3 regions of the Lysinibacillus sp. FSL K6-3209 genome follow, and region 3 is predicted to be linked to each of the others. Evidence: riboswitches for the same ligand, from Rfam matches in the RefSeq annotation. Region 3 holds a riboswitch; each other region holds the start of a gene.

Region 1 (11,182 bases), 2.2 Mb from region 3:
GCCGTTAACGCATTCAGCCCCATTACATTTATTTTTAATGGCAGGCGTCCTTGTTGGCTCCACAAATGTATTAACGCCAACCTTTACACCAGATTTATTACTAGACATGGTAGAACAAGAAAAGACGACGCATTTTTTCGGGGCACCAGTCGCTTACTTATTAACTGCTCAAACAAAGAGACTGCAAACGGCAGATTTATCTTCAATGAAATGGTGGGTTTATGGAGGGGCCCCATTATCAAAAAATGAAATTCGTCATATACAAAAAGCTTTTCGAACAGAAAATCTAACATGTGTTTATGGTTTAACAGAGGCTGGGCCAAGTGGTTCTTTAATGTTCGGGCAAGAGCATGGAACGAAGGCAGGGAGTATTGGTCAACGTGCCCCACTCGGTACGGAGCTACGCATTATTAACGATAGTGGCGAAGAAGTTGGTGTGAATGAGGTCGGGGAGATTGTGTTATTTGGTGAAGGCAACATGATGGGCTATTACAAAGATGAAATCGCTACAAAGGCAGCGTTTGTAGATAGTTGGTTGAAAACGGGAGATTTAGCGCGGAAAGATGAAGACGGCTTTGTTTGGATTGTTGATCGAAAAAAAGATGTGATTATTTCGGGCGGTGTCAATATATATCCGAAAGAGATTGAAGATTTGCTTTTAAGCTATGACGGCATATTTGAGGTGGCTGTTATCGGAGTTCCCCATCCGCAGTGGGGCGAAACGGTAAAGGCTGTGTATGCTACAAAAATAGAGATTGATGAGAACACACTTAAAGCGTATTTAGAGGAGCATCTAGCAAAATATAAAATTCCACGTCTATTTGAACGCGTGGAAGCGCTTCCGCGAAATGCTTCCGGAAAAATTCTTAAACAATCATTGAAGGAACAAGGGGTGAGATAACTATGAAAGTGCTACAAAAGGATGCAAGACAGACCACTAATTTTTTCACAGAGGATGAGACGCTCCATAAACTATTAGACATGATGCTAGATAAAGAGTTACTCGTCTATGCTAAGCGAGAATTAACGGATTTTGGTGGGCTTTGTGCAGGTGCTATTGACGTAAGGGCGAAGCATACAGATCGAGAGGGCGAACCTCGATTGCAACGCTATAATGCATATGGTGAGGAAGTTTCGCAAGTTTGGGTCAATGAAGGCTACAAAAAAACCGTTGAAGAAACATACAACACGGGGATTGTAGGCTATGTGCATAAGAACATTCCACAGTTAGGGAGGAAGGGGAATTATGTCTATAGCTTTGCGCAAGGCTATTTACTATCTCATGCGGAGCCGGGCTTCTATTGCCCCGTCACGTTAACGATGGCAACAGCTTATTTGCTGGATCATTATGCAAGTGATGAGCTGAAGCAACGATTTTTACCACATGTTTGTGCAACAGGGGATACAGAGTTATATGAGGGAGCAACATTTTTAACAGAGCGGCAAGGTGGTTCGGATGTTGGTGCAAATATTGTAAAGGCTAGACAAGATGGACAGCATTATCTTATGTACGGAGAAAAATATTTTGCATCGAATGTAGGAATGTGTGGTGTGGCAATGGTTTTAGCACGCATTGAGGGCGCATCTACAGGCTCGAAAGGTTTAACATTATTTGCGGTCCCTTGGCGTCTAGACAATGGTAAGATAAACAACCTTCGCATTCGTCGTTTAAAAGATAAGCTCGGTGTGAGAGCAGTGCCATCAGGTGAGGTGGAGTTTGATGGTTCTTTAGCATATGTCGTTGGAGAACCGAACAAAGGAATCTATTATATGCTAGAGGCGCTTAATTTATCTAGAATTTGCAATGCAGTGGCTTCTATCGGTATTATGCGTCGCGGATTTTTAGAGGCGAAGCATTATGTGACTAATCGGAATGCATTCGGGCAACCTTTAATACAATATCCTATGATTCAAGATACATTAGGGAAATATGCGGCGAAGGTCCATGTAGAAGTGGCTACTGTTTTTGACCTTATTCAATTGTATGACAAGGTAACAAGTGGTCAGGGCGATGAGCAGGATATGGTTCTTAATCGCTTGAATATCGCCATTATGAAGAAAGAAACGGCTGAACAAGCGGTACATTATGCAAGCGAAGCGATTGAATTACATGGGGGAAATGGCTTTATTGAAGATTTTGTTACGCCTCGTTTGCTAAGAGATGCGCAAGTACTTACGGTGTGGGAAGGTACAGCGAATATTTTAGCATTAGAGCTTATTCGCTTAGTCGATAAATATTTTGCCCATGAATTATTTGTACGAGTAATGCACGAGCGGTTGACTAAATTAGCAAATGGCTCATTAGTACAAATTGTGGAAGAGCAGCTAGTGAAATTAGAAGGTACATTACAAACATTTAGTCGTCTGGATGAAGCGACTAAATCATACGAAGCAAAGGGAGTAGCCGAAAAAATGGCTCATCTCTATGAAAGTGTAGTAGCAGTCGAATGGGCAGCTAAATTTGGCGGCAAATACGAAAAGCTAGCAGATATATATTTAGAAAATACATGGGCATTGCGTGAAATTGGTGCACCCATGAAAACGGTCCAGTATTTTTCAGATATTATGTAGGGGAATAAGCCTTTTAATAAGTTATCAGACGGTAGATAAACTCAAATTTTTGTGAGTTTATCTACCGTCTTTAGGGTGTCAGGCACGCACACAATTTTTGAAGCGCCCAGAATGGTGTCACTTTTTTTATCGTTCCCTATTTCTATTTTCATGTATAATAAAATCAACTGAATATTATAAAGGTTCTTTACTTAAGTAAAGTGAAAAGGGAAATCGGTGTAATTCCGATGCGGTCCCGCCACTGTAAGTGTGAGTTTTTTCAATGGATGCCACTGAAAGTTATTTTGGGAAGGCATGAAAAAGCATTTGGAGCACGAGCCAGGAGACCTGCCTTTATAGAACATTACATTTCAGCCTACGAGGATAGGATGGTGGTTTTTTGTGCAAGCCCGCCTCTCGTTAAATGGACGAGGGCTTTTTTTATGTTTTGTAAGGCGACTATCGATAACCATTGAAAATAAAAGGTGAGCAATCCCCATATTTAATAATGACAATCAACATACTATCGATCAATCAAGTTAACAGAGCTAAAAAATGCACATACAATCTAAGGAGGATTCTCAATGAAAAAGTATTGGAAGATAGGATTATCAGCATTTTTGGCAATGGGTTTACTTGCAGCATGTGGAGCACAACCGAAAAACGAGCAATCTACATCAGAACAGCAGGAGCAACAAGTAACCAAACAAGAAGAAGCAACATTTCCAGTGACAATAAAAGATGCTACTGGCAAAGATATCGTGCTAGAAGCACCGCCTGAAAAAATTGTTTCTCTTATTCCGAGTAATACAGAAATATTATTTGGGCTTGGCCTAGATGATGAAATTGTCGGCGTCAATGATTATGATGATTATCCACCGGAGGCAGCTAAAAAAGAAAAAGTCGGCAGTATGGAATTCAATATTGAACAAATTATCGCCTTACAGCCAGATATTGTGTTTGCTCATGAATCAGGAATGGCTTCGTTAGATGGAGCGATGGATCAGCTTGAAGCAGCGGGTGTAAAGGTATTTGTAGTGGCGAATGCAAGCGATTTTAATGAAACTTATACGACGATTGAGCAATTAGGACGCGCAACTGGTAAGTTACCGGAGGCACAAAAAATTATTGCTAATATGAAAGTCAAAGTGGAAGAAATCCAAGCGAATTTGCAAGATGTGGAACCAAAGAAAGTCTTTGTCGAAACGTCAGATGAGCCTGAAATCTACACACCTGGTAAGGATACATTTATGCAGGAAATGCTAAATATGATTCATGCTGAAAATATTGCAGCTGATACAACTGGTTGGTTCAAAATTGATGCGGAGCAAATTATTACAAAAAATCCAGATGTCATCGTTGTCACATACGATTATGTGCCAGATATTTTAACGAAAATTCCACAACGTGCAGGCTTTGATACTATTACAGCTGTAAAAAATAAAGCAATTGTACAAGTAGATGAAAATTTAACAAGTCGTCAAGGTCCGCGTTTAGCAGATGGGCTTGAAGAGTTAGCGAAAGCCGTCTATCCAGAGGCTTTCGAGTGAATAGAGCATTTTTAGCCTATATTACAGCCATAACGTTACTTCTTGTTAGCATCTGGTGTGGCGTATCAATAGGCTCGGTTCATATTCCATTTGAAGTATTTTGGAATAGGGCGGCAGATGAAACAGCCGCTAATATTTTATGGAAAATTAGGTTGCCACGCGTATTGCTGGCAGGACTTGTTGGCGCATCGTTGGCGATTGCAGGGGCAGCTTTCCAAGGGTTGTTAAAGAATCCATTGGCAGATCCATATACGCTAGGTGTATCTTCGGGAGCGTCAGTAGGTGCTGTGGTGACACTATTTTTTGGTATCTCGATACCTGTTGTCGGACTGTATGCATTACCAACGCTTAGTATGGTGGGTGCGGTACTAACAATGGTAGCTGTCATGAGCTTTGCCAGAATAGTCGACCGTGCACTGAAAATGGAAACACTTATTTTAACAGGGGTTATTTTTAGTTCTTTTTTAGGATCTCTTATTTCCTTAATGATTGCATTATCAGGTGAAGAGCTCCGCCAAGTAATAGGATGGTTGCTTGGTTCAGTTTCGATGCGGGGCTGGCCGTATGTGCAGATGATTACACCATTTGTTGTCATAGGCTCTGCTATTCTGTGGACGCAAAGACGAGAGCTCAATGTTCTATTATACGGAGAAGAACGTGCGAAGCATTTAGGTGTCAATGTAAAGCGTAGTAAATATTTAATTTTAGTAGGGGGCTCTATGCTGACTGGTGCGGCTGTTGCTGTTTCTGGCACAATCGGTTTTGTCGGTTTAGTTGTGCCACATATGACACGTATGATTTGGGGTTCGGATCACCGTCATCTATTGCCGTTATCATTTATCAATGGCGCAACATTGTTAATTATTTGTGATTTAGTGGCGCGGACGATCATTATCCCACGGGAATTACCAATAGGCGTTATTACTGCATTTATTGGTGCGCCTGTCTTTTCTTATATTTTCTATAAGCAACGTAGAAGCAAGGGGGTACGTGTATGATTATCGTTGAACACCTATCGGGTGGCTATGAGGACGTACCTATCGTCAAAGATGTTAGCTTTACCGTTGAAAAGGGGAAAATCCTTGGCATTTTAGGACCGAATGGTAGTGGCAAATCGACATTATTGAAAGTCATTAGCGGCCTATTGCCTGCAACAGCAGGAACGGTTTTTTTAGATGGCAAAAATATTAAACACTATAGCCCGCGCGCGCTGGCGAAAAAGATGGCCGTCTTACCACAATTACATGCCAATGCATTTTCAAATACCGTGCGGGAAGCTGTATCGCTCGGTCGTTATCCGCATCAAACTGGCTTTTTTTCCAATTGGTCAGAGCAAGATGAACGAGCTGTTCAATATGCTATGGACCAAACAGGGGTAGCACGCTATGAGCATACATCGATGGAGTTTCTATCTGGCGGCGAGCAACAACGGGTTTTTGTTGCGCAAGCTTTGGCGCAAACAGCAGAAGTATTATTGCTAGATGAGCCGACCAATCACTTAGATATTGCTCATCAACGTCAACTTTTGGATATGGTGCGTAAGGAAGCAATCGAGTGCGGTTTAACCGTTATTATGGTGCTACATGACATGAACTTAGCCTCTCTTTATTGTGATGAATTATTGTTAATGGAGAGCGGCTCTGTGCGTGCTTTAGGTGTACCACATAAGGTGTTAATAGCTTCACAAATTGAGGATGTATATCAGGCACGGGTAACAACCTATGCCCACCCTGAAATACCGAAACCGCAAATTACAATTATGCCATCAACCAATGAATATCAGCAACGAGCTGACATCGTAAAAGAAGACTTTCGAGTAACGCCAGATTATATTCAACTAAAATCAACTATTCCTTTAAAAACCGTTTCTTCGGCTGTTCATAATCCTGGTATAGGATGGTATGACTGTCTATTAAATCGTTCAGTGCCAGGAGATTATGTTATTAGTGATGTTAAACAAGAAGTGGCGGACTTTTTACAAAGGGAGCATTTTTCACCGACAAGCACAGTTGTTATGTTAACGGCTGTTCCTACACAACTGTTTGCACTTAATGAATATAGCACTGCCTTTGGGAGTGTGTTTGTCGTAGTAACGGCAGGTGTGGGCAATGCTGTAGATGTCTCTCGTACACACGAACGGCAGGATACGCCATATATTGGTACTATCAATACGTGGGTTGTCATCAATGGCTGTTTATCGGAAGAGGCATTTTTTCAAGCATTGATGACTGCAAATGAAGCTAAAACAAAGGCTTTACAATCAGAAAATATTCGGGATCATCTAACTGATACGATTGCGACCGGTACTGCGACGGATAGTTTGCTTATTGCGGCAACGCAAAAGGGTGAGGAAATGCGCTATGGTGGACCGATTACGGCTGTTGGTAAGATTATTGGTAAAGGTGTTTATGAGACGACGGTGCAAGCAATTCAAAATTATAAAAATAAAGCATAGGAGTGGAACAGGATGAAACTTTACACAAAGACAGGCGATACAGGGAAAACAAGCTTAATTGGTGGGCGTGTCGACAAAGATAGTCTACGTGTGGAAACATACGGAGCAATTGATGAATTAAACTCATTTATCGGCAAGGCTGTTAGTGAATTAGATCGCGCGTTATTTAAAGATATTTTAGTGGATTTAGAAACGATTCAACATGAGCTTTTTGATGCAGGCGGTGATTTAGCGAACGTCATGAAGGAACGTCATTATAAGTTAACTGAAGCACCGATTGAAGTACTAGAGGCGCGTATTGATGCATTGTCTGACGAAGCGCCACCATTAGAGAAATTTATCTTACCTGGTGGAGCGCCGGCCGCTGCAACATTACACATTGCACGTACAGTTGCACGCCGAGCAGAGCGCCAAATGGTAACACTAATGAAAGAAATTGAAGATGTACCGACTATTGTACAAAAATATTTAAATCGTTTATCAGATTATTTATTTGCCGCAGCACGTGTTGTGAATGCACGTTTAAACTTACCTGATATTGAATATATTCGTAGTGGCAATGTCTTTAAAAAATAACTTAAGTAGAGAAGAAGGCAGCAACGCATAACAGCAAATAAACAAAAGATTTGAGCCTAACGATGCGAAAAAAGAATCATTTTTAAAATAAATATTTTAAGCGGAATTTATGACGATGAATTCAAGTAATTGAAGATAAAACGATAAATTTAAATGCAAAAAGCTACTCCGAAAGTAAAAATCAGGGTAGCTTTTTTTCTTATAAAATGTAAGAATATAAAATTATCAGAAATTTTTTCGTTTTATGTTGACTGAATGCTCACTCATTTATTAGAATGTGGATATAGTGGTGAAATGTCATACATTTACGTTTGAGCTAGAAATATTAACACAAAGAGAGAAAATTTACGACAAACTAAAGGGGGGACCAACCATGAGTCCATTAGTAATTGCAAACATTGTTCTAACAGTCGTGGTTGTGCTTTATGCAGTAGGGTTATTTATCTATCTGTTAAAAACACGCTATAAATTTGTGCAATTGGGGAAAAAGGTTGAGTTTGATGAAAGTGTCCAAGAACGCATTCGTTATTTAATGGTGAATGTGTTTGGTCAAAATAAGCTATTAAAGGATCCTAAAAGTGGTTTAATTCACGTGATGTTCTTTTATGGTTTCTTAATGGTTCAGTTAGGGGCTATCGATTTAATTTGGAAGGGGTTAGTACCAGGCTCTCATTTACCACTTGGCATATTCTATGGTGTATTCACATTCTTCCAAGAGCTAGTAGTGTTAATGATTTTAGTGGCGGTTGTCTGGGCATTTTATCGTCGCTATGTGGAAAAACTAGTACGTCTAAAACGAGGCTGGAAAAATGGTCTTGTATTGATTTTTATTGGTGGCTTAATGCTTTCAACATTGCTGGCAAACGGTATGGGTCTTATCTGGCATGGCGAAGGTTTAACGTACACAGAGCCTGTTGCTTCTAGCATTGCAGCGATTTTTAGTTTTTTACCAACGTCTGCAGCAGCAACTGTTTTCTATATAGCATGGTGGGCTCATTTATTAATATTATTAACGTTTTTAATTTATGTACCGCAATCGAAGCATTTCCACTTGATTGTCAGCCCAATCAATGTGTATATGAACCGCTTAGATCGCACAGGTACGTTAACGCCAATCGACTTCGAGGCGCTAGAGGAAGCTGGAGAAAATGCTGAAAGTGAAGAAGATATCCCGTCTATCGGGGTAGGGCGTATTCAAGACTTCACGCAAAAACAAATGCTAGATTTATATTCTTGTGTAGAATGTGGCCGTTGTACCAATATGTGCCCAGCAACAGGAACTGGCAAAATGCTTTCACCGATGGATTTAATCGTCAAGCTTCGGGATCATTTAACATTTACGGGTGCGGTTGTAACAAAGCAAAAACCGTGGGTGCCTTATCAATTTTTTGCAAATACAAAGGGCAATCAGCTTGCAATGGCAGCAGGTGCTGAAGGTGCAGTAATTGAGGATATTTATAGTCCATCATTAATCGGGGATGTAATTACAGAGGAAGAGATTTGGGCATGTACGACTTGCCGTAACTGTGAAGATCAATGTCCTGTTATGAATGAGCATGTCGATAAAATCATTGACTTACGTCGTTATTTAACAATGACGGAAGGGAAAGTAAACTCAGATGCACAGCGAGCAATGACAAACATTGAACGCCAAGGCAATCCATGGGGACTAAATCGAAAAGAAAAAGAAAACTGGCGTGATTTAGACCCAACAATCAATATTCCAACCGTGAAAGAACTGAAAAAATCAGGCGAGGAAATGGAGTACTTGTTGTGGGTAGGCTCTATGGGTGCTTTTGATAATCGCTCTCAAAAAATTGCATTAGCCTTCTGCCGTCTATTGAACGAAGCGGGTGTGAAGTTTGCAATTTTAGGAAATAAAGAGAAAAACTCTGGGGATACACCACGTCGTTTAGGCAATGAATTTTTATTCCAAGAGTTAGCGACAGCCAATATTGATGAATTTGAGAAAAATGATGTCAAAAAAATCGTTACAATTGATCCGCACGCATACAATATCTTTAAAAATGAATATCAAGATTTTGGTTGGAAAGGCGAAGTCTATCACCATACGGAATTACTAAATCAGTTGATTGAAGAAAATCGTTTAGTACTGAACTATGAAGTAGAGGAAACTATTGTCTTCCACGACTCTTGTTATTTAGGTCGTTACAATGATGTCTACGATGCGCCACGAGAAATTTTACGAGGCATTCCAGGTGTGAAGCTGGTGGAAATGGAACGCAATCGTGAAACAGCCATGTGCTGTGGCGCAGGTGGTGGCTTAATGTGGATGGAAGAGCATGTTGGCAATCGCATCAATGTAGCGCGAACAGAGCAGGCTTTAGCAACAAATGCTTCAGTTATTTCTTCAGGATGCCCATACTGTTTAACAATGTTAGAGGACGGTACAAAGGCAAAAGAGGTTGAAGATACTATTAGCACATTCGATGTAGCAGAATTACTAGAACGCTCTGTGTTTGGGGAAAAAGTGAAAACTGTTGCAGACAATGTTGATGAACTAACAGAAGAAATGCTAGAAGAAGTGGTAGCATCTGTTGACTCACAAGAGCAAGACAAGAATGAAGAGCTTAACGCAGAGAAATGATAATTATTGTAGAAATATTTTCTTTATCTGAAAAATATAAATTGCACAATAATTAATTGTTTTGTAGAATAAGATTAATTGGAAATGGGAGTTATTAAAAAACTCCCATTTTTTATCGAGAAGAGTCGAGCGAGCGTTCAGTCAACAATGATTGCTTTGATACTTCTTCGAGTAACGTAAAACAAAAGGGGTGTTTTACTTGAATAGAGCTGTAATATTAGCAGGGGCAAGAACGGCATTTGGTAAATTTGGTGGTTCACTTTCCACGCTTAGCGCCAGTGACTTAGGTGCTATCGCTATTAAAGGGGCATTAGAAAAGGCAAATATCGCTCCAGATGCAGTAGGTGAAGTAATTTTAGGGTCAGTTTTACAAGGTGGGCAAGGACAAATACCATCGAGACAGGCTTCACTGAAGGCAGAATTACCAGTAGCAGTCAAAACTGAAACGATCAATAAAGTTTGTGCGTCGGGGATGCGCGCAGTAACATTAGCCAATCAGTTAATTCGTTTAGGGGACGAAGAAGTAATTATTGCTGGTGGTATGGAATCGATGTCAAATGCACCGTATTATCTTCAAAATGGTCGCACAGGTTTACGAATGGGCGATTCAACAATGGTAGACGGCATGCTTTATGACGGTTTAACTTGTGCCTTTAATCAGGCAAGACCACCTATGGGGAGCTACGGTAATAAGGCAGCAGGTGAATTTTCCTTAAGTCGTCAAGAACAAGATGCGTGGGCTGTCCGCAGTCATGAACGTGCGATTGCAGCCATTGAACAAGGTTATTTTGCCGAGGAGATTGTGCCTGTACAAATCGCACAACGTAAGGGTGATCCGCTTGTAGTCAATACCGACGAAGCACCAAGACCTGGCACTACGCAGGAAGTGCTCTCTAAGCTCAAGCCAGCCTTTGAAAAGGATGGTTCCATAACAGCAGGCAATGCACCAGGTGTCAATGATGGCGCATGTGCTCTTGTCATCATGAATGAAGACCGCGCAATACGGGAAGGTAGAGAGCCACTTGCTGTCATTATCGGTCATGCAGAACTGGCAATTGAACCAGAAAATTTCCCGCAAACACCAGGTCTTGTGATTAACAGCCTACTAAAAAAGACGGGGAAATCATTAGCAGACATCGATTTAATTGAAATCAACGAAGCCTTTGCAGCAGTAGCGCTTATTAGCAATCAGTTGGCAAATCTTGATGCAGAAAAAGTAAATGTCAACGGTGGTGCAGTAGCGCTAGGTCATCCGATTGGCGCATCCGGTGCACGCATTATCTTAACACTGGCACATGAATTAAAACGCCGTGGTGGTGGAATCGGGATTGCGGCAATTTGTTCAGGTGGCGGGCAAGGCGATGCCATAATGATTGAAGTACCAAAACAAAGGGGACATGAATAATGGGAATTCAAAAAGTAATGGTAATTGGTGCAGGGCAA
Region 2 (11,182 bases), 300 kb from region 3:
ACAACATCCTGTTAATCGATGCCCCATTACGTAAAGATTTTATACAAAGCTATATTGCTGAGTGGCTAGCCGAGCGCGATGATCACCTTCTCGAGGCCTTTTTAACAGATACACTCGATGCCTCAACGTGCCTGTTACAGTTACAAAAGATGATTAAAGAAGAGCGAGCATTTCCCTGCTTTGTTGGTGCTGCTTTAAAAGATATTGGAATCAAGGAATTTGTATCACAGCTACCCCTCCTGACACAGACACACTTCGACCTTCAAGCACCCTTTCAAGGAGAAGTGTTTAAAATTCGCCATGATGGCACACAACGCTTAACTTTTATAAAAGCTTTACAAGGAACATTGCATACTCGCGATGACTTTTCATTTGGCGATGTTACGGAAAAAATAACAGAAATCAGGTTGTATAATGGGCGCCGTTTTCTTACAACCCAAGCTGTGCAAGCAGGAGACATTTTTGCAGTGAAAGGGCTTAGCCTAGCGAAGATTGGGGACATTTTAGGAAGTACAATAATCCCTAAACCTTATGAACTTGTGCCTACATTACAAGCAAAAGTACTGTATGAAGGGCAACAGCATATAAAGGAAATTTTACAGATTTTTCGCTTACTCGAAGCCGAGGAACCGTCGTTACGAGTCGTTTGGCAGGAAAAATTCCAAGAAATTCATGTACATATTATGGGTGTCATACAACTTGAAGTACTTGCTGAAGTTTTAAAAAATCGCTTTTCACTTGATATTACCTTTGATAAGCCTCAAATTTTGTATATGGAGACGATTGCAACGACTGTAACTGGTTACGGACATTTCGAACCGCTCAAACATTATGCCGAGGTACACTTATTCATGGAGCCGAACAGCCGCGGAACTGGGAATACGTTTGTTAACGCCTGTCATGCTGATGATTTATCAGTAGGTCACCAACGCCTTATCGAAAAACATTTGTTTGAACGCGAGCATCACGGTCTATTAACTGGCTCTCCTGTTACCGATATTCGTTTTACACTGTTGACAGGACGAGCGCATATCAAGCATACCGAAGGAGGAGATTTTCGGGAAGCTACTTTCCGTGCATTAAGACAAGGGCTAGAACAAGCGGAGAATATCTTACTTGAGCCCTATTACCGCTTCAAAATGAAAGCATCCAATGATTTTATTGGGCGAATGATGAACGATATCCAACAAGCAGATGGTACTTTTGATTCTCCGATATTGTCAGAGGAGCAAGTCATTTTAACAGGACGTGTACCTGTTGCTACATTTATGCACTATAGTACTACTTTCGCTGCTTACACGAATGGCAAAGGCTCTTTATCTTTACAATTCGATGGCTATGATAGATGTCATAATAGCGAGGCAATAATCGCACAAATCAATTATAATAAACAGGCTGATCCTGACTATACGTCGTCGAGCATTTTTTGTGCGAAAGGAAAAGGCTATTCAGTCCCATGGAATGAGGCAAAAGCAGCCATGCATTGTCTATAAAATAAATAGGCATCGAATGTTTTTCGATGCCTTTCTGACAGAAAATCGAATACTGCATAACATGCGTACCAATACATTTTATATAATCTACAACGCTTTTTTCGTTTTCCTATTCAAAGAATTCGCTGACTCCACAATCACATACCCATGATGATTTGAGAAATCCACAAGAACCGAACCAGGCTTACTTTTTAAAATCTGTAATTGCTCAATACGTTGGAGTAACAATTGATGACCGTTGCCACGTGGATGCCAATTTAAATGATAATCATTTAATTCTTTTACACTTTGTAAAAACTGAGCATATTCACGCTCTACATAGTCTAGTAAATGTTGTATTTTACTATAGTCTTGATTTTCTTGAGCTACTAACGATAAATCTTCCATATACGTCTGATAAAAACGCATTACCATCGAACATAGTAAATCATTGACCCTTGCAGCACTTAAAATAGGCTTCGATTCTACATTCAGGCGATCCAAATTGGGTTTAGCTCGAATTGAATCGATGCGTGTAATTAAATGATAGGCTTCCTCATTTACTTCGTAAACGATTGGATTGGTTGGCATATACATCATAAAACCATTCTTTTTTGTTTTCAATTCATCAGCCACACTTGCTTTCGCAAATAAGTATCCTTCATAGTCATCATTTCGAATCCAAATAATGTCTTTATTATAAAAAATGCAATCAAATAATCGATCGTGCGGAATAAGCCCTGTGGCTAAAAACTGATCTACTAGTGCTTCAATAACCATTCTCGTTTTTCGTTGCTTGGCAACTTCCGTGCGCGGTTGCTTACAAATCTTCATATCAACATTTTTCTTTTCTCGTGTTGAACATACCTGAATTTTTGTCATACTTGCACCTCTTCTCGTACATATTTTCAAAACGAAGGTATCGATTACATAAAAAAAACGGATTTCCTGCAAATGTAGAGGAAATCCGTGATTATGGCCATCGTACTTCAAAAATATCATTCATCCGATAACATCAAACAGTGCACCAATGGAAGCGATCTGGCTTGATGCCGTATCCCTTTACATCCTTTGGTGTTGGTCGTTTGACGTACTGTGACGAACAGATTATTCTGTTTTGTCAACATGCCACCTCCTATTCCTCGTAGGTTTATGGTGTGTACTCGTAACAGGCAGGTCTCCTGACTTATGGTCATCGCTTCTTTTCACCTTCCCGTCGTTTGACAGTGGTCATAATTTGAAAAGACGCTCACATTCACAGTTGCGGGACAGCGTCGGATTTGCACCGACTTCCCTTTTAAGTAAATTGCACGCAATTTACACCTCTTACTACACGCTATTCAGTTGTGAAGGAATTTGCTAGAAAATTCCTATTAAACTATTACTTTATATTGTAAAGTAGTGGTATTTTAAAGTCAAACAGCAGCATAAAAGTATGTGCATTGCTATCAATGCACGAACTGTCACCTAAAGAACGATGCATTTTTATTTATACATGAAATTGATTTGTAATCTTTTGTAAATCATCAGCCTGTATCGTTAATTCCTGCGAAACTTGATTGACTGCTTGCATGGAAGCCGTTTGTTCATCCATTGACTGTAGCACAGCTTCTGTATAGCTGGACAATTGATCCATCCCCCCTGCAATTGTTGACACGAGATTAGCTACCTCATTTGCACGATTTGACAAGTAATTTACAGTTGTTGAAATGCCTTCGAGTTGATCAGTCATTTGGCTAACGTGCTGCGAAATGTTGCCAAAAGATTTTGTTGCTTCATCAATGACATAGACCCCCTGTTGAACATTTTTTAAGTCTTCTTCCACAGCCACAGCAACTTGTTTCGTATCACTTTCAATACCTACTACAAGATCCACAATTTGAATGGCAGAGTGCTTGGATTGCTCTGCTAATTGACGAACTTCTTCTGCAACGACTGCAAAACCTTTCCCATGTTCTCCAGCCCGTGCCGCTTCAATCGCAGCATTTAGAGCAAGTAAATTCGTTTGATCTGTAATCGTTGTAATCATTTCTGTCATTTTTTTAATATCCGTCATTTTACTTGATAATTGTTGTATTAAGGTACTTGTTTTATCTGTTGAAGATGAAATAAACTCCATCTGGTTTTTCGCAACATGCAAAATTTCTGCACCATTTCCTGCGATATCATTCGCTTCTTTCGCGTGGTTGAAAACATCCTGTGTGGCAACCGAAATACGCTCAATGCCGTCCACTGTTTCCTGCATCGCAACAGCACTATTGTTTGCCGATTGTGCGGCTTGTTTAAGGCCATTTGACGTTTTTTCCATTTGATGGTCAACTTCTTCAACAGCCATTGTAATTTCATTTGTACTGGCTGACAATTCTTCGATACTGGCAGATAAATCTGTCGAACTGTTGGCAATTGTTAGTGTCATCGTACGCAATTGCTCTTTCATCTCTAGAAAAGCATTTGCTAATTCTGAAATCTCACTATTGTCTTGTACAGTAATGACATCAGAGTCAAAGTTACCTACTGCAATTGCTTTCGCAGCATTAGATAATTGGTTAATAGGTTGAATCACTTTATATTTAACATAGAAGATATAGGATAAAGTAATGGAGATACCAATAATCGTTAATATTGTAGATAGCCATGCTAATGCTGTTAAATTAGCAAGATCTATTATTAACACTACAATCATTATTAAATTTAATAATGAAAAACCAAAAATACTTTTTTTTCGTAAAGTCATTCCAAAATCCCCTAACTATAATATTACTATAATACCATTATTATAGTTTATTTATCCTAAGATTGATAGAAATACGCCCATCTTTTATATGTATATTGGTATACTAAAAAAAGACAAAGGGAATAACGATGCCCTTTGTCTACAGAAAAAGCACTTTGCATAAAACAAAGTGCTTTTTAAAAATTATTTTAATTTCATCATACTAGAACCAGCGATACCTGGATGTGTCATTTCATATGGATCTAAAATTAAATCCAATTGCTCTTTCGTTAAGACACCTGCTTCAATACAAAGTTCACGAATTGAACGACCTGTAAGAATGGCTTCACGTGCAAGACGAGCAGCTACTTCATAACCGATATGTGGATTGACTGCTGTTAAAACACCCACACTTTTCTCTACATATTCCTTCATACGTTCTTCATTTGCTTCGATATCTTTTAAACAGTTTTCTGTAAATGCACGGAAAACGTTATTCATTATGCTAATTGATTGAATTAAGTTGAAAACCAGCACTGGTTCCATTACGTTTAATTCTAATTGACCCGCTTCAGATGCTAAAGAAATGGTATGGTCATTCCCAATTACTTGGAATGCAACTTGGTTTAGCACTTCTGGCATTACTGGATTTACTTTACCAGGCATAATAGATGAACCAGGTTGACGTGCGGGTAAAATAATTTCTCCTAAACCTGCACGAGGACCAGATGCCATTAAACGAAGGTCATTCGCAATTTTAGACATATTAATCATACAAATTTTTAATGCCCCTGACACTTCCGTATAAGCGTCGGTATTTTGCGTAGCGTCGACTAAATGTGTAGCACCTTTTAATGGTAAGCCAGAAATTTCAGCTAGATGTTGGTCTACAGATTTAATATAGTCTGGGAAAGCGTTTAGCCCAGTACCGACCGCTGTTGCCCCCATATTCACATCATATAAGTTTGGACGTGTTTGACGGATACGAACAATATCACGGTTAATTACACGACAATAAGCTTCAAACTCTTGTCCTAAGCGAATTGGTACAGCATCTTGTAAGTGCGTACGTCCCATTTTAATAACATGTGCAAATTGCTCTGCTTTTTGATGGAATACGGCTTGCATATTTTCCATCGTCACCAGAAGCTCATCGATTAAATTTAATACAGCAATATGAATCGCTGTAGGGAAGGCATCGTTTGTTGATTGTGACATATTAACATGACTGTTCGGACTAACCGTCTGATAGTCCCCTTTTGCTTTACCCAAAATTTCAAGAGCACGGTTCGCAATAACTTCATTCGCATTCATATTAATAGAAGTGCCTGCACCACCTTGGATTGGGTCTACTAGAAATTCAGCATCCCATTTACCATCGATGACTTCTTGTGCAGCCTCGACAATAGCCTCTCCAATTTCTTTTGATAATAGGTGTACTTCCATATTACCTAATGCTGCTGCTTTTTTTACAATACCCATTGCTTTAATTAGGGCTGGGTGAATTTTATAGCCTGTAATTGGGAAGTTTTCTGTTGCACGAAGCGTTTGAATCCCGTAATAAGCATCTGCTGGTAATACTCTTTCACCTAAAAAATCTTTTTCTATACGTTGTGTGGACATTATTGTCGTCTCCTTTGAACTAATACTCACACTGATAGTAGCTAATAAATGCCGTCTTGTAAACAGTCATTTATCAGTAAAATGAAAGTTTTTTTCGTAAACGACGATAAACAATGAGAAACCGAGCATATTTCTTACGCTCGGCAGTAGGATTATTTAGTTGAGGAAACGGTAAAACGTCTATTTAAAAAGTGTGGATTTTCTATTTCATCTAATACTGCAATCGCATAATCACTATAGCTGACATAGCTTTCACCTTTAGCATTCACTAACAAATGATCTATTCCAGTTGTATAGCTACCTGAACGTGGCCCTTCTGGATCAAATAGGGCAGAAGGACTTAAAAATGTCCACGAAATACTTGATGCTTGTAAGTCTTGCAGGTTTTCACCTTGATTTTTTGCAGTTGCCAAAAACATTTCCGGAAAATCGGGTGTCTCCATAACACGAATCGTTTTTTCTGGGTCTACAAAAAGGCTGCCTGCTCCACCCACTACGAATAGTTTTGTGGCAATGCCGTTAAAGATAGCAATTAAATGACGACCTACAGCAACATGTAATGCTTCTTGTCCAAGCGGTGCACCAAACGCATTCACAACAACATCAAAACCCTTTACATCTTCTTGTGTTAAATCCAATACATCTTTCTCCATCACTGTAATGTTCTCTTTTACTTTAGAAGCTGAACGAACAATGGCTGTAACGTTATGACCACGTTGTAATGCTTCCTCCACTATTTTTTGCCCTGCTTTTCCTGTTGCTCCAATAACGCCTATTTTCATTATAAAATCCTCCTATAATTTGTTGTAACCATTTTAGTTACAGGTTGAATACAGTAAGACCGACCTCGTTACGTTTAACGAAGTTGATCTAGCACATCTTGCAATGTTTGTGCTTGTAACTGTTTTTCCATTGCATGCCAAACATCTAGATAAACGGTTTCCAACGTATGCTGTATTTTTCGGCCGACAGCACATGCAGGATTCGGTTCATCATGTATTGCAAATAGTTGCTCTGGACCATCAATCGCACGGTAAATGCTCAACAATGACAAATCCTTTGGTTCAATAACAAGTCCATAACCGGCAAGTCCTGACTGAGAAGTTAACAAGCCTGCTTTTTTCAATTTCCCAATCATCCGTCGTACGACTACGGGATTCGTATTGACACTACCTGCAATATAATCAGATGTAAGCTGACTTTTATCAGATGTTGTAGCAATGAGCGAAAGTATATGGATAGCGACTGAAAATCGACTATTGACCATACGAATCACCACCTGTTGTAACTATTATAGTTACAGGTCGAGATAATCGCAAGTCATATGCTCATATCTTAACCTGTTCATTATTCAGAAAAATACACCCGCTATCGAATTTAAATTTTTGTCATATAAATAACGAGCTCTTGTTGGATTTGACCATTTTCTTCATAAAAATCTAGATTATGAAATTCATATTTATAATGACCAACGGGGAACGTTACACTCTCGCCTTGAGCCGCAGCTAGTATGCCAGCCACATCATGTGATACCATCTGTAAAAGCTCTGTCCCTGTCATTGTTTCTATAAAAATTACGTTCATCTAAAAACACCTCCTTCGCCATTATAGCTTAGAAGGTGCTTGAATTTATAGTGATGATTTCTTACTCCACAAGTTAAAAATCATCATCAAAATATAATCGATAGACGAGTAAAAGAAAAAAATTGATATAATTGTATAAAGACTAAATGTGAAAACTTTTATAGACGGGAGGATATTTAGCATGAAAATCAAATTAATATTAATTGTAATATGCTCTTTTTCACCATTACTATTATTAGGACTTTTCATTTACGGAAATGCTTATTATAATTACTATCATCTAAAATCATCCGAAACGACAGTGAAAAATTTTTTAGAAGAATTTATCGACAGTAGCATTCAAATCATGCATTTTGAACGAATAGAAGAAACAAATATGTGGTTAGTCCAGTTGAAAATAAACGATAGTCAGTATGGTCATGCACGCTTTAATAAAGGATGGAATGGCAAACTAAAATTTATTTATTTAGCAACAGATCCTCCAGTAACCTATCGACAATATAAAACCAATAAAGGCAACTATGGCACATTGTATGTACACGAATTAGATAGCAATGTGGCCAAAATACAATTGACAAACTTGATGAATTTTGAAAAAGAAATCGAAGTTGATACTTCTGCACCATTTATGAAAACATTTAAATTACCTCCTGATGCAGAAGATACGTTTCCTGCAATTTTCACTTTTTATGATAAAACTGGACAAGAGTTAAGGTAATTAGCGTTGTATTCATCTTTCGAAGGCGCTTACATTTTTATTTAGTACCATTCAGACGGATTTCCTCAATAATTTGCATCATTTTTACTAATTGTTCTTGTGTTAATGTAGTGGTAATAGCTGGACTATCCTGTTGAGGCTGCTGATCTTTTCGGGACGAGGACTCCCCTTGTATATTTTCACGTAATCGAAAAAACTTTGCTTTTGTTGTACTTTGCAGCACTATTCTTTCTCTCAACCCAGCCACCCCTAAAGCTTTTATTAGAAAAAATACCTTATAATACCATAAATACTATAATAGAAGGCACCTATCGAAACATCCACCAACTTGCCTATTTATCAAAATAGATTATTTGGACCTAGTCCAAGCCATCAAAAAAGCAGCAACCAAAATGGCTGCTGCTTTTGACTAAACCGCAATCGGTGCTTTAATTGCTGGATGTGGATTATAGCCCTCGATGGATAAATCCTCAAGTTCTATATCAAAAATCGACGTTTTATTCGGATTTATTTTCAAGGTTGGTAGTTCCCGTGGCTCACGTGAAAGCTGTTCTTTCACTTGCTCCACATGATTTGCATAAATGTGTGCATCGCCAATACTATGAATAAATTCGCCGACTTCAAGCCCACATTCATGGGCAATTAAATGTGTTAATAATGCGTAAGAGGCAATATTGAAAGGACAGCCGAGCAATGTATCTAGACTACGTTGCATTAATTGGCAGCTTAATTTGCCCTCTGCCACATAAAATTGAAACATAACATGGCAAGGTGGTAAAGCCGCTTTGCTTCCTTTTGCACCTGCATTAATAACATCTTCAGGGTTCCATGCATTGACAATAATACGACGTGAGTCTGGATTATGCTTAATTTGGTGAATAACATCTTGTAATTGATCAAGACTTTCCCCGTTTGACGTTGTCCAATTGCGCCATTGCTTGCCGTAGACATTCCCAAGATCGCCGTACTTTCTTGCAAAATCATCATCCGTTAAAATACGGTCGCAAAATGATGCCAGCTCAGCTTGGTAAACAACATTAAACGCTTCGTCCGTTAAGCATCGACGACCAAAATCTGTCATATCAGGTCCATTATATTCATCGGATTCAATCCATTTTTTAAACGCCCACTCATCCCATATATGGTTATTATGTTGTAATAAGTAGCGAATATTTGTATCTCCTTTAATAAACCAAAGAAGCTCGCTAGCTACAAGTTTAAATGGTACGCGTTTAGTTGTTAAAAGCGGAAAGCCTTGACTTAAGTCAAAACGCATTTGATGGCCAAAGATGCTATACGTACCTGTCCCCGTACGGTCCTCTTTTTTAATTCCATTTTCTAAAATATGTTGTAGTAAATTTAAATACGCAGTCTCTGGATGCGTCAATTTGTCACCAGCTCCTTCAAATATGCTGTTGACCATTATACCATCTAATATTGAGGAGTGAACGTCGAATTACAAAAACAAACTACTTTCCAACAGCTACATCGCAATTTTTGTATCAATGACAAACAGCGATACTATTCTAAGTGTGAACCCATTTTATTATGTTGTAATTCTTTTGCGATTTCATTTTCTGTCGGAACAAAAAACATCGGCAACAATATAATTGTAAAAAGAATTGGCCCAATAATAAACAACAAATCAATGCCAGGACTAAAGTAAAGGCCAAATGCTGTTAGCAGTCCCGACATCACTAAATATATAATTTGCACAATAACAATAAATAAAGGAATGATTTGGTACATATAATTTAGTTTTCTAAATTGATGCATTTCTTCAGGGTGTTGGATGATTCGTTTTTTTAAACGTCTCGATAAAATCAAGCATGCAAAAATTTGAACAATAATAAAGCTAAAATACATGACACTGCGTAACAACATTTGACGCTTAGCGATTGCACCATCAAAATGGGCAACTCGTTGTTGCAACAATTCGTTAACAGCCCCATTGTAGACATATTCACTTTCACTCAAAAAAGTCAGTGGCTGAACAAATCCAAGTGTTGCCCACTCTTTTGCGTTTACTTGCCAATTCATTAATTTACTAGCCATAATACGTAATTGAATCGCTTCATCTTCACGAAACATCCCTACTAAAGTGCGATATGGAATAGATATCTTCAAATGCCCATCTTGTTTTTCTTGAAATAAATCCTCGATAAAAAATGTATACGCTACATTCGAATGATTCGTTTCAACATGACCACCTTGCACTTTCCAATGGCTAGCTAAGGAAGATTCGATATCATTTTGCATTTCATAATAAGGTGTATCATTATGTAACTGTTTCGGAATCTTATAGACAAAATGATTGTCACTTCCAATGATACAAATATCCACTTCTATTGCATCTTTATTTAAAGTTTGAGCAAATGTCGTTTTGGGATACGCCAATATGGCGACTTGGAAAATTAGGATGAGTGACAGCACACTCCATTTCACAAAGTGCTCCCCCTTTCCGTCACTTAGGCTAGATTCACATTATCACAGCTTATACCGAAAATGCTATTTCGTTATTCCGAAAAAATGTTAGTGGTTTTCCGAAACACTTTATTTCGGTATTCCAAAAAAATTAAAAATTATGGATAATATAGTATATACTTCATGATGAAACGGAGCACTATAACTATGATTATGAAAATTAAAGAGCGTCTTTTATGAGCAAATTAACTTTTAGTATTTTTTTAACATATTTACTTCTTGGCATTTATGTATTGGGTGTTGCCATCCGTGGTCCTTATATTAGTATTTTAGTTGATACGTCCAATACACTACCTGTTATTATTCATCCTTATTATTCAGAATGGGCTCAACAAAAAAAGATTGAGCAAGGTGATATTATCCTTTCCATCAATCAAAAGCCCGCTAAAGGCTTTGGCTCTTCCCAAACAGATACTTATATTACAACCGCGAAAGAGCTAACACTTCTAAAACCTGATGGTACTGTTCAAACAATCCAAATTAAACATCGGGATTTACCTGAAGAGTTATATTTACATATTGTTTTTCCGATGTTTTATTTCATCCTTTGTTTAAGCGTTGCCATCTATTTATGGCAGCGAAATAACC
Region 3 (11,182 bases):
CGAGCCGTCCATTTAATGTTTTTTTCGCTATTTCCTCACCATCTGGTACAGAAATAACAACATTAACGCCGCGTGTAATTTGAAAATCATCTAGCACATCTTGCACGGTACTATGTATCATCTTACGTGGTACAGGATTGATGGCGGCTTCTCCAACAGCAACGGGCAAGCCGGGCTTTGTTACTCGCCCGACTCCAATACCCCCATCTAAATGAATCCCTGGTGTATCAGCCCAACTTACCGTACCAATAATGAGGGCCTTATGTGTTGCATCTGGGTCATCACCAGCATCCTTTATTGTTTCGCAACTTACTTCGTTATGACCGAACGTACATTTTTCTATCGTAAACGTTGCATCTCGCCCTATTGGTAGATGAATCGTACTCGTTTCTTGTTCTTCATTCGTAATAAGTGCTAGCAAGGCGGCCTTCGTAACGGCTGTTGCACAGGCTCCTGTTGTATAACCGTGACGCATGTCTTTAGGATCCTTTTTTGGCTTCCGCTCCATTATTTTTTCGCCTGTTCGTCCGCTAATAATGAAATGGCATTTAATGCAGCAACCGTCACTGTACTACCGCCTTTACGCCCAACATTTGTAATATATGGGATGCCTTCTAGTTTCAATAACTCTTCTTTCGACTCCGCTGCTGAAACAAAGCCTACTGGCATACCAATAATTAAATCTGGCTTTGCTAAACCTTCTTTGATTAGACGAATTAATTCTAGTAAAGCAGTTGGGGCGTTCCCAATCGCATAAATACCACCTTCGTGTAATTTTGACGCTTTTTGCATCGAGATAATAGCACGTGTTGTATTTTGTTTTTTCGCTTCAATCGACACATCTTCATCTGCGATATAGCAGTGTAAATCTCCGCCATGTTTTTGGAAACGTTTTTTACCTGAACCACTTTCTATCATTTGCACATCTGCAATAACATGACGTCCCGCAAGAATGGACTTAATCCCTGCTTCAATCGCTCCTGGTGTAATAATTACACTACGTCCTAATTCAAAGTCTGCCGAAGCATGGATAATGCGTCGAACAACTTTCCACTCATCCTCTGAAAAATCATGTTCGCCCATTTCCTCTGCAATAATTGAGAAACTATAATCATAAATTTTGTCTGGGTCTACTGTTAATGGTTTAAAATCTGTTTTGAAGTCCATTTCAATTGCCTCCTAAAGTATGTTTTGAACAGCCTGAAGTACGTCCTCAAATGAGGAATATTGCTGGCCGTATTGGATATTTGGTCGTGCTATTAAAATCGTTTCGATACCACATGCTAGAGCGGCTTCTAGTTTTTCATCTACTGAACCCACTTTGCCACTTTCTTTTGTAATCATTAAAGTGACATCATATTGGCGGAATAATGCTTCGTTTAACTCTTTTGAAAAGGGTCCTTGAATGGCTACAATATCTCGTTGTGCCACACCAAGCGCTTCACATTTTTCCATATTATCAAGGCGAGGCAGCATACGCGGAATGACACGAGTATGTTCTAACCCTTGCAAGACCTTTGTAAATGTAGCAAGTGTTTTACTACCTGTTGTCAGCATAATGACGCCTCGTTTTGTTGCAGCTAATTGTGCTGCTTCCTCGTAATCTTTAACGACTGTAATGAGTGGATGTTCGTAATGCTCATTTGCGCGTTCATAGCGGATATATGGAACACCTGCACTTTTTGCCGCTGCCATGGCATTTTTAGAAGCTTCCTCTGCAAATGGGTGCGATGCATCAACGACTAAACGATCCCCTCGTTCAGTAATAAGTGCAGCCATCTCCTCTGCCGTCAATCGACCGACTAAATGAGGCAGTCCAACTTGTGCCAGACTTGTAGCAGCTGAATCCGTGACAACGGTTGCTGTAACAGCATAGCCTGCTGACTGCAATGCAAGTGCAAGATTTCTTGCATCGCTTGTCCCTGCTAACATGAAAATCATTTCACTAGCTCCTCTTCATGATGGTGGTCATGATCGTGGTGGTGATCGTGATCGTGATCGTGGTCATGATGATGGTGATGGTGATGACCATGGTCATGGTCGTGGTCATGGTCGTGATGATGCTCCACGAATGCCGATGCATTAATACGATACTGACATGTATCACAATTCATTTTTACGTCTCCTGCAATGGCCTCTTCCATACGATCTAGCAACACCGTTTTTAATTTTGGATGGTAGCCAAAGTAATCCGCCAATTGGATGTCTAAATCAGCATATGTGGCTGCATAGCTCTTTTGCATCCCCTCCATACGCTCCATTAAAATGCCTGTAAATAAGAAATACGGCAACATAATAATCTTTTTCGCCCCAAGACGATAACAACGTTCGATTCCTTCGTCCACTGTGGGATTCGTTACGCCCATAAATGCACACTCCACTGTCAGTACGTCTAATTGTTCCCAAAGCAAACGACCAATTTTATAAAAATCACTGTTTGCATCCGCATCACTACCACCGCGACCGATAAATAAAATCGCAGTATCTTCTTGTTTTTCTTTAATATTCAGTCCCGTTCCTGATAAACGTTCTGTTAAAATATTTAACACTTCTTCATGCACGCCAAGTGGTCGCCCATATGTAAAAGTTACATCCGGATATTTTAAACGAGCTGCATCAATCGCTGCTGGGATATGAATTTTTGAATGGCCTGCTTGCAATAAAATAATGGGCACAGCATACACCTCTGTAGCGCCACGCTTTACACATGCATCAATACCTGCTGGGATATTAGGTGCTTCAAATTCTAAAAAGCAAGTTTCAACGATATAGCTGTCGTCAATTGAAGGAGTCAATTGTTGAATAAATGTGCGTACCTCATCATTTCCTGCTGCTAAACGGCTGCCATGGCCAATAAATAAAATTGCTTTCATTTCTTTTCTCCTCACTAGTCGCCGCACGGTGCTGGCTCTACTTTTATTTTGGATGACATATCTTGATACGTAAAATGCAATATTTTTTTCACTCGTTTAAAATATTTAAACAAGCGTTCATTTGGATGTGCATTTGCCTTATATTCTTCGATAATCGCGGTAATAAGCGGAATAAGCTGTTCTGGCTCTAACCCCTCTACGACAGGCTGTGCTGCATGTGCTGTTCGACCTACCGGCTTAGCTCCGATAAAGACATCGAATTTACTTTTGCGATAAACAATACCGATATCATCAAACACAGCACGATAACATGCCATGCCACAACCATTAAAGCCAATATTTAATGTTTTCGGCAATGACAACCCACCTAGAGTTGCTTGAAGTTCCTCTGCATATGGGATGGAATCAGCCTTCTCCCCATAACAGAAATCACATGCCTTTAATGACAACACATCCCCAATTGGTGAGAGTAAAAACCCTACTTCTCTCAACTTCTCTGTTATCGCTTGTGGTTCTGTCGTTGGGATTTTCAAATGTATTTGATGGTCTGGTGTATATTCCATCGTGCCTTCGTCTCCCACAACTTCAGCCAATGCCATCATTTGCTGTGGTGTAAAAAATTTATTTGCTACCCCAGGGCTAACAGCTAGTTCAAAAATTGACTCCATTTTTTGTTGAACTAGCTTTGGTGTGGCTTTTGTTACAGTTGTCCCCTGCACCATTGCAAGTGCTGTTGCTGCCATTTCTAAAGACGATTTTGTCGGTGTTGATACAGGTGTAATGGCAATATTACTTTTCATCCGTCCTGCATTTGGATCTGCCGCAAAATCATGGCTTGCAGTACCTGTTTCTTGGTTCATTGCCCACGGTTCATTTTCTTCTCTTAAACGCTGATGAGGACGTAAAGGCTGTTTTTCTTCCCCGAGCGTATATTTACGCTGATAGCCTCGCGGTGTAATCATTTTATTATCATAGAAAAACGTCGAAGAATTGCCGATAATAACCGTTGTTAACATGCCGATATCATGCTCAAGCATCTCCGCTAAAGTCGTCATCGTAATTTCCTGACGCTCTCGGTAGGCACTCTTGACAAGACCTACAGGCGTATCAGGCGAGCGATATTCAAGTAAAATCCGCTGGGCTTCGACAATTTGACGTGTACGGCGACCACTTTTCGGATTATATAAAGCGATGACAAAATCTGCCATAGCCGCTGCTTCCACACGCTTGGCGATTAAATTCCATGGCGTTAAATGGTCACTTAAACTAATGGTGCAAGAGTCATGCATAATCGGTGCACCTAGTAAACTTGCACAGGAATTGATAGCTGAAATACCTGGTACGATTTCGACTTCAACACCTGTTGCTTCTGTCCAACCAAGCTCAATCAGTACTTCATAGACAAGCCCCGCCATCCCATATACACCCGAATCTCCACTTGAAATAACGGATACAATATTGCCAGCTTCCGCTTGACGTACTGCTTCTTGCGCTCGTGAAACTTCTTCTGTCATGCCCGTACTAACAATCGACTTTGCACTAACTAAATCTTGAATAAGCTCAACATACGTTTTATAGCCAATGATAAATTCACTTTGTTGCAGTGCCTCCACAGCACGAGTCGTAATATGGTTAAAATCACCAGGGCCAAAGCCCACAACAAAAATCTTTCCTTTTTGCGCCATTTTTTACCCCTCTTTCACCTTGTCGATGCCTTTAATGGCTGTTGTTTGTGGTGTACGCTGTAATGTACCTTCTTTCAGCGTAAAAACATGTTCACTATGTAAAGAATCATGGTTTAAATCTTGTACAAGTGTTCTTCCGTGTTCAACCGATGGCACACGATACCAATTTCCTTGTGGATAAGCGATGACAACACAGGCATCTTTGCATCTGCCATTACAGCGCGTTCTTGTCGTATGTATTTCCTTATCAAGTGCTAATTTTTCGATTTCATCTCGTATTGCTAGGGTAATTTCCTCTGCCTCTTTTTTCATGCAGCTACTGCCATTACAAATAAAAAGATGCGTTTTCATTCCCTCTAAGTTCCAAGTTGTCATTGCTTTTCTCCCCTCATTTACTTTTAGGAAAAAGAAAAAACCTTCACTCTATATCGAAGAGTCAAGGTTTTGTAGAAGCCAAAATAAAAACGAATATACACGTATCCGCTCTCGCTTCACTTCTCCCTCCGAAAAGTTTGCATGCCATCAATAAGCAGGTTTCCTGACTTAAGCTTCCTTTTACTCTCGCGCCTTCCCAAGTTTTCAGTGGCATTGCGATTTCATCAGCTATTACAGTAGCGGGGGCTGTATCGGATTTACACCGATTTCCCTATTATCTCGAAATATATCGAGCACTTATAGATGTATTTATATTAAATTAAAAAGCTGTATGTTTTTAAAAAGAATTGAAAAACTGTCTCTATCATAGCCTATTTTTTTAATACTTTTCAACATTTCTTTTTCATTTATTAGATTTTTAATAAAATTTCAACAAGTAATTCATTGAAAGCGACAGCTATTCTCTTATATTTATCTGAATTTTCTAGAATGTCAAATAACAAAAAAAATTTTTTTATAAAAAAAGATAGCTTGTGAATGGAAAAACATGTTACACTGTGTCGTGAAATCTCACAATTTCATCTTTTTTCGGTGCGAAGTGTAGCCATTTCGCTTAAAAGGGAAGCCGGTTCAAGTCCGGCGCGGTCCCGCCACTGTACTAGGGAGTTTTATAGAGAATGTCACTGTCCAATGGACGGGAAGACCTATAAAACGTTGAACTAAAGCCAGGAGACCTGCCGAAAAAAACGTGATCGTTTCAACCTACGAGGATAGGTGTGCGGCTTGGCAGATGATGATTCTATTTGCTTTTTCAGCTATGCACTTTTCCTAAATTAGGAGAAGTGCTTTTTTATTGCGCACGCTACATTCAAAAATTTTGATTTAAGGAGGAGAGATTTTGAAATTATCTTTTTGGAAACTTAGTTACTTCCTACTAGCATTTTTACTAGTACCAAAACAAGCATTTGCCATGCATATCATGGAAGGATTTTTACCGATTGAATGGGCGATATTTTGGTGGATTATTTCAATTCCATTTATTATTTTAGGGTTACGCTCAATTCGCAAAACAATTGATGAAAACCCTGAAACGAAAATGATTTTAGGGCTATCAGGGGCATTTGCATTCGTCTTATCTGCATTAAAAATTCCATCTGTTACGGGCAGTTGCTCACACCCTACTGGTGTTGGACTTGGCACAGTCCTGTTTGGCCCATTAGCAATGAGTGTGATTGGGACAATCGTCTTATTATTCCAATCGTTACTTTTAGCGCATGGTGGCATTACCACTCTTGGCGCAAATGCTTTTTCCATGGCGATTGTAGGACCAATGATTGCGTATGCTGTTTTTAAAGGCGCTCAAAAAATCGGTCTATCCTTTTCTCTCGCTGTCTTTTTTGCAGCAATGCTTGGGGACTTAGGTACATATATTGTCACGTCCGTTCAACTTGCACTTGCCTTCCCTTCAGAAGTAGGAGGCTTTATGGCTTCATTCACAAAATTCGCTAGTATTTTCGCGTTAACACAAATTCCACTAGCAATTAGTGAAGGGATTTTAACTGTCATTGTGATGAATTTCTTAAAAAAATACAATGTAAGCGAATTAAAAGCTTTACGTGTTTTCTCTGCAAAGGAGGCACATTAACATGAAGAAAAATTTACTGTTACTAGCTATAGTGATACTTTTAGCAATCATCCCTCTATTCATCCAAAAAGGCGCTGAATTCGGCGGTGCTGACGGTGAAGCTGAAGCAGCCATTGGTGAAATAAACAAAGACTACGAACCATGGTTTGAAAGCTTATGGGAGCCACCAAGTGGTGAAATTGAAAGTCTATTATTCGTCTTACAAGCCGCTATTGGCGCTGGTTTTATTGGCTATTTCGTGGGCTATATGCGCGGTAAGCATAAAGAAGGTTAAACGATGTTACTCATTGATAAGTATGCTTATATGAATAAACTAGCGTCCGTTCATCCGTTAGAAAAAATGACGTTCTCCCTTGGGTTGTTGCTATTGTCGCTTATCATGAGAGATGAACAAATTTCACTCATTACATTTCTTGTAATGAGTGCTTTTATCATTTTAGGCGCAAAAATTCCTTTACAATATTATGCAAAACTACTGCTTTTACCGAGTTTTTTCTTGCTCTCCAGTTTACTATCTATTTTGATTTCGATTGCACCTACTGCTAGTATTTTGCCGGCGCATCTATGGACGTTTTCGCTAAGCGAGTGGACAATTTTCATTGGAAATGACAGCTTGATAACAGCACAGCAACTATTTTTCACCGTTTTGGGCAGTATTAGTTGTTTATATTTTTTAATTTTAACGACTTCCGTACAATCCATTTGTTATGTCTTACGGCAATGGCGGTTGCCAACTTTATTTGTAGAGTTGATAGAGCTAACATACCGTTTTATTTTTATCTTTTTAAATAGCATGCAAAAAATTCATCTTGCACAACAAGCTCGTCTTGGTTATCAGTCACCATTGCAATGGCTTCGGTCGATTTCCATGCTTATTGCAGCACTGTTTGCCGAAATGTTCCAACGCAGTCGCGAACTAAATAATGCGATGCAGGCGCGCGGTGGTGAGGCTGTCTATTGGCAAGAAAGTAGTAGCTACAACAAGAAAAACTGGTTAGGCATTGTTATTATTTTCGTATCCCTCATTATCTATGGAGGTATTTCACATGACTGAGCTTTATTTTGATCTTCAACATTTATCTTATGCTTATGCAGACGGCACTACAGCCTTAACAGATATTACTTTGCAAATACCAAAGGGAAAAAAAATTGCCCTGCTCGGTCACAATGGCGCAGGTAAATCTACGTTATTTCAGCATTTAAATGGTATTTTAAAACCGACAGCTGGCACTATTTCTTTTTGTAACGACACGCTTAGCTATTCTAGAAAAGCATTAGCAACATTACGACAACAAGTTGGCATCGTCTTCCAAGATGCGGACAATCAACTTTTTTCTGGTACTGTCAAGCAAGACATAGCTTTCGGGCCATTAAATCTTGGCTGGTCAAACGAAAAAATTGAAGAAAAAATCGCGTGGGCTGTTGCGCAAACAGAGGTTGAAGCGTTGCTTGATAAGCCCATTCACTTTTTAAGCGTTGGACAAAAGAAACGTGTTGCTATGGCTGGTGTGCTCGCAATGGAACCTTCCGTCTTACTATTAGACGAACCGACTGCTGGGCTAGATACTTATTATGCAGCACAATTTTTACAGTACTTAGCTAAATTAGAAGATGGGCAACGTACGTTTTTATTAGCGACACATGATATCGCTTTAGCCTATGAATGGGCGGATCAAATAATCGTGATGGAGGCAGGGAAAATCATTTATAATGGGGATCCAATCGACATGTTTTACGAAGAGGAATTGCTTGAAAAAGCCCATCTTGAACGACCATGGGTATTTGAAATGACGCTTGCCTTACAAACGAAAAAACTATTGGGTGACAACATAGCAATGCCTCGTTCCAAAAAGGATTTACACAAACTTATTGAACAGCTTTAAGATCTTTCCGTGAATAACTAGTAATAGAGGCTAATTCACTAAACACTCTTTCTCAAGGGACAATTCTTGTCATCCCTACCCACTTCTATTTTAATATCCTGTACGTAACGAACAGTGTTGTTGTCAAACACTGGTTCGTTACGTACAGGACTATTAACATCCCACCGACTTTCACTCCACAAAAAAACAAGCAATAACTTATGCGAAAAACCATATAAAACAATTATTTATAAACCAATATACTAGTTATAACAAAAAAACTTGTAAAAAAATTTTATTGTGGTATGAAACCTTTCTCTTTACCATCCGTTATAAATATTGTAGTTTATAATTTTTTTAAGGAGGTAAAAACAATTGAAAAACTGGGTGATGAAATCAATCGCTGTCGTAGCATGTTCTGCCTTACTGGTTCCTGCTGCTTCTGCCTTTGCTGAAGCACCACAGAACCCAGAATCAGTGAAAACTATGCTCGCTAGCAACAACAAACAAGGAGCGAAGCAGTTCAACAAACAAACAGGAGGAAACGAATGGATTAGTGATAATACGATTATCGTCAAACATTCGGGTCTTGCTAAGAACGTACATAGTAAAATAGGTGCAAAAGTAATTCGCTCCATTCCTTCATTAGGTTATGATGTAATCCAACTTAAAAAGGGACAATCGTTAACAGAGGCTGTTTCCTACTACGCCAAGCAAAAAGGCGTAAAAAGTGTATCCCCAAGCTACAAGTATCATTCCTTTAACACTATTGTAGATCCAAAGAAAAAAGATATGTATCATTTGCAGCTACTGGAAATTGATAAAGCACTAGCATTAGCTGGCAATCATGATGTAAAAGTAGCCGTTATCGATTCGGGTGTAGACTATAAACATCCCGATTTGCAAGCGCAAGTACTGCCACCATATAATGCGGTAAAACCTGCCGACTCTCCTGTTGCTGATCCACACGGAACGCATGTCGCGGGCATTGTTGGCGCAACAAAAGATAATGGAATTGGTGGGCACGGGATATCTCCTAATGCCAAAATTCTGCCAATAGACGTCTTTAACGGACAAGAAGACGCTAGTGACTTTGCCATTGCACAAGGTATTCTTTATGCCATCGAACAAAAAGCAGACGTGATTAATATGAGTCTTGGTGGCTATGGCGAGTCTCCTTTAATAGAGGAAGCTGTAAAAAAAGCGCTTGACAATGGTATTACCATTGTAGCCGCTGCAGGCAATGAATCAACCGATCGATACTCCTTCCCTGCTTCTTTTGAAGGTGTTATTAGCGTTGGTGCTACAAATGAACAAAATAAATTAGCTAGTTTCTCAAATTATGGTCCTTCAGTAGACATCGTTGCACCAGGTGAGGATATTTATAGTACCGTTTATGATGAAAAAAAAGGATCTTCTTTTGCTATATTTAGTGGGACATCAATGGCATCACCTGTTGTTGCAGGTGTAGCGGCACTATTAAAATCTAAATACCCGAATTTAAAGCCTTATGAAATAGAAGCTATTCTTGAATTGACTGCTAAAGATTTAGGAGAACCAGGCTACGACCTTACGTATGGACATGGTCTCGTTGATCCTGTTAAAGCGCTACAATTTGATATTAATAATCTACCTAAACGCTATAACGAAACAAAAGAACAACGGTTGAATAACGCCAAAGTACTGAAAAAGAATGTTCTAAATACAGAAAAAGGTGAGTTTAGGCTTCCAGAAGAGAAAAAATGGTACAAGGTTGATTTAAATGCGAATGAATATGCTCAATTATCTTTAAAAGGTGCCGAAAATTACGATTATGCATTTGATTTATACTTCTACCCTACTGGTTATAGTGGCGATGTAGAACCGATTAAAGTAAATGATGTGCGCGTGAACCAACAAGAGGGCTATCTATATAAAGCAGAGCAACAAGGAACACTTCTTATTGGTGTAAAAGACCATAATGGAGGCTATAGCTTAAAGGGCAAGTCTTACTTTACATTTACAGCTCAAACAACAAACACATTACCAATTGATAATTTAACGACGATCGATCAAGCAGTGGAGATACAAAAATTCCCATTCAATACACAAGGAAAAAACTATACACTGCTTTCTAAAGATCATGAGAGCGACCAAGACTATTTCACATTCACTGTTTCAAAGCCAACGACGTTGAAATTTGATTTATCTGGTATCCCTGGTGTAACTGCATCTTTAGAACTTTATCTGAAAAGAGATTTTGAACATGAACCTTCAGAACAAGGTGACGATGAAGAGGATGATGAACGCCTCCCAATCTCTGCATTAAGCAGCAAATCAAAAGGCGAAGGAGTTAGTCTTATTGTCGATGTCGAGCCTGATGAAGAATATGTCTTAAGCGTTACAAATAATAGTGATAACGATTCTTCATTCGATTCTTTCTTAAAGTTCTTAAGCGGCGGCATTGACAATGAAGAAAACGATAGAATTAACGAATCCATTATACCTTACACATTAACTGGTGAAGTCGTTTATTTACCTGAAGATGAAGATGGTCTTCCATTAATTGAACCAACACAAGAAGCCGAGGAAAATAATCCTTCTTCACCTGCTCCATCTAAAACAAAAAAACGTCAACAGAACTTTAACAAAAAACTATTTTCAAGTATAGAATTATCTGATGAAGAAGAAGACTCAAAAGTAATTTTGGAGCATGCAATTCCATATACGATTGGTAAAGAGTACAAAGCATACTTCCAAACA

What was found. A riboswitch is a leader RNA that binds a small molecule or an ion and turns the genes downstream of it on or off. The one in region 3 is predicted to bind cobalamin.
Region 1: it holds a riboswitch for cobalamin, as region 3 does, so the genes downstream of both, MHH88_RS02735 (ABC transporter substrate-binding protein) here and MHH88_RS13130 (energy-coupling factor ABC transporter permease) in region 3, are expected to answer to the same signal.
Region 2: it holds a riboswitch for cobalamin, as region 3 does, so the genes downstream of both, MHH88_RS11510 (hypothetical protein) here and MHH88_RS13130 (energy-coupling factor ABC transporter permease) in region 3, are expected to answer to the same signal.

The regions. Positions count from the first base shown of each region.
Region 1 is NZ_CP150264.1:548,371-559,552, forward strand. Features, by position in the region: gene MHH88_RS02725 (long-chain-fatty-acid--CoA ligase) at 1-901, shown strand, start outside; gene MHH88_RS02730 (acyl-CoA dehydrogenase family protein) at 904-2,571, shown strand; cobalamin riboswitch at 2,735-2,921, shown strand; gene MHH88_RS02735 (ABC transporter substrate-binding protein) at 3,135-4,100, shown strand; gene MHH88_RS02740 (iron ABC transporter permease) at 4,097-5,098, shown strand; gene MHH88_RS02745 (adenosylcobinamide amidohydrolase) at 5,095-6,555, shown strand; gene MHH88_RS02750 (cob(I)yrinic acid a,c-diamide adenosyltransferase) at 6,568-7,131, shown strand; gene MHH88_RS02755 (heterodisulfide reductase-related iron-sulfur binding cluster) at 7,505-9,739, shown strand; gene MHH88_RS02760 (acetyl-CoA C-acetyltransferase) at 9,939-11,144, shown strand; gene MHH88_RS02765 (3-hydroxybutyryl-CoA dehydrogenase) at 11,144-11,182, shown strand, end outside.
Region 2 is NZ_CP150264.1:2,403,601-2,414,782, forward strand. Features, by position in the region: gene MHH88_RS11505 (translation factor GTPase family protein) at 1-1,493, shown strand, start outside; gene MHH88_RS11510 (hypothetical protein) at 1,581-2,354, opposite strand; cobalamin riboswitch at 2,626-2,814, opposite strand; gene MHH88_RS11515 (methyl-accepting chemotaxis protein) at 2,962-4,206, opposite strand; gene aspA (aspartate ammonia-lyase) at 4,390-5,808, opposite strand; gene MHH88_RS11525 (NAD(P)-dependent oxidoreductase) at 5,961-6,590, opposite strand; gene MHH88_RS11530 (Rrf2 family transcriptional regulator) at 6,665-7,075, opposite strand; gene MHH88_RS11535 (hypothetical protein) at 7,186-7,392, opposite strand; gene MHH88_RS11540 (hypothetical protein) at 7,574-8,110, shown strand; gene MHH88_RS11545 (hypothetical protein) at 8,148-8,348, opposite strand; gene MHH88_RS11550 (thymidylate synthase) at 8,520-9,533, opposite strand; gene MHH88_RS11555 (hypothetical protein) at 9,632-10,555, opposite strand; gene MHH88_RS11560 (ATP-binding protein) at 10,771-11,182, shown strand, end outside.
Region 3 is NZ_CP150264.1:2,705,669-2,716,850, forward strand. Features, by position in the region: gene MHH88_RS13100 (cobalt-precorrin-5B (C(1))-methyltransferase) at 1-508, opposite strand, end outside; gene MHH88_RS13105 (precorrin-8X methylmutase) at 508-1,167, opposite strand; gene cobK (precorrin-6A reductase) at 1,180-1,941, opposite strand; gene MHH88_RS13115 (sirohydrochlorin chelatase) at 1,938-2,873, opposite strand; gene cobJ (precorrin-3B C(17)-methyltransferase) at 2,888-4,558, opposite strand; gene MHH88_RS13125 ((2Fe-2S) ferredoxin domain-containing protein) at 4,562-4,933, opposite strand; cobalamin riboswitch at 5,069-5,249, opposite strand; cobalamin riboswitch at 5,506-5,690, shown strand; gene MHH88_RS13130 (energy-coupling factor ABC transporter permease) at 5,832-6,578, shown strand; gene MHH88_RS13135 (energy-coupling factor ABC transporter substrate-binding protein) at 6,580-6,852, shown strand; gene cbiQ (cobalt ECF transporter T component CbiQ) at 6,856-7,632, shown strand; gene MHH88_RS13145 (ATP-binding cassette domain-containing protein) at 7,625-8,461, shown strand; gene MHH88_RS13150 (S8 family peptidase) at 8,816-11,182, shown strand, end outside.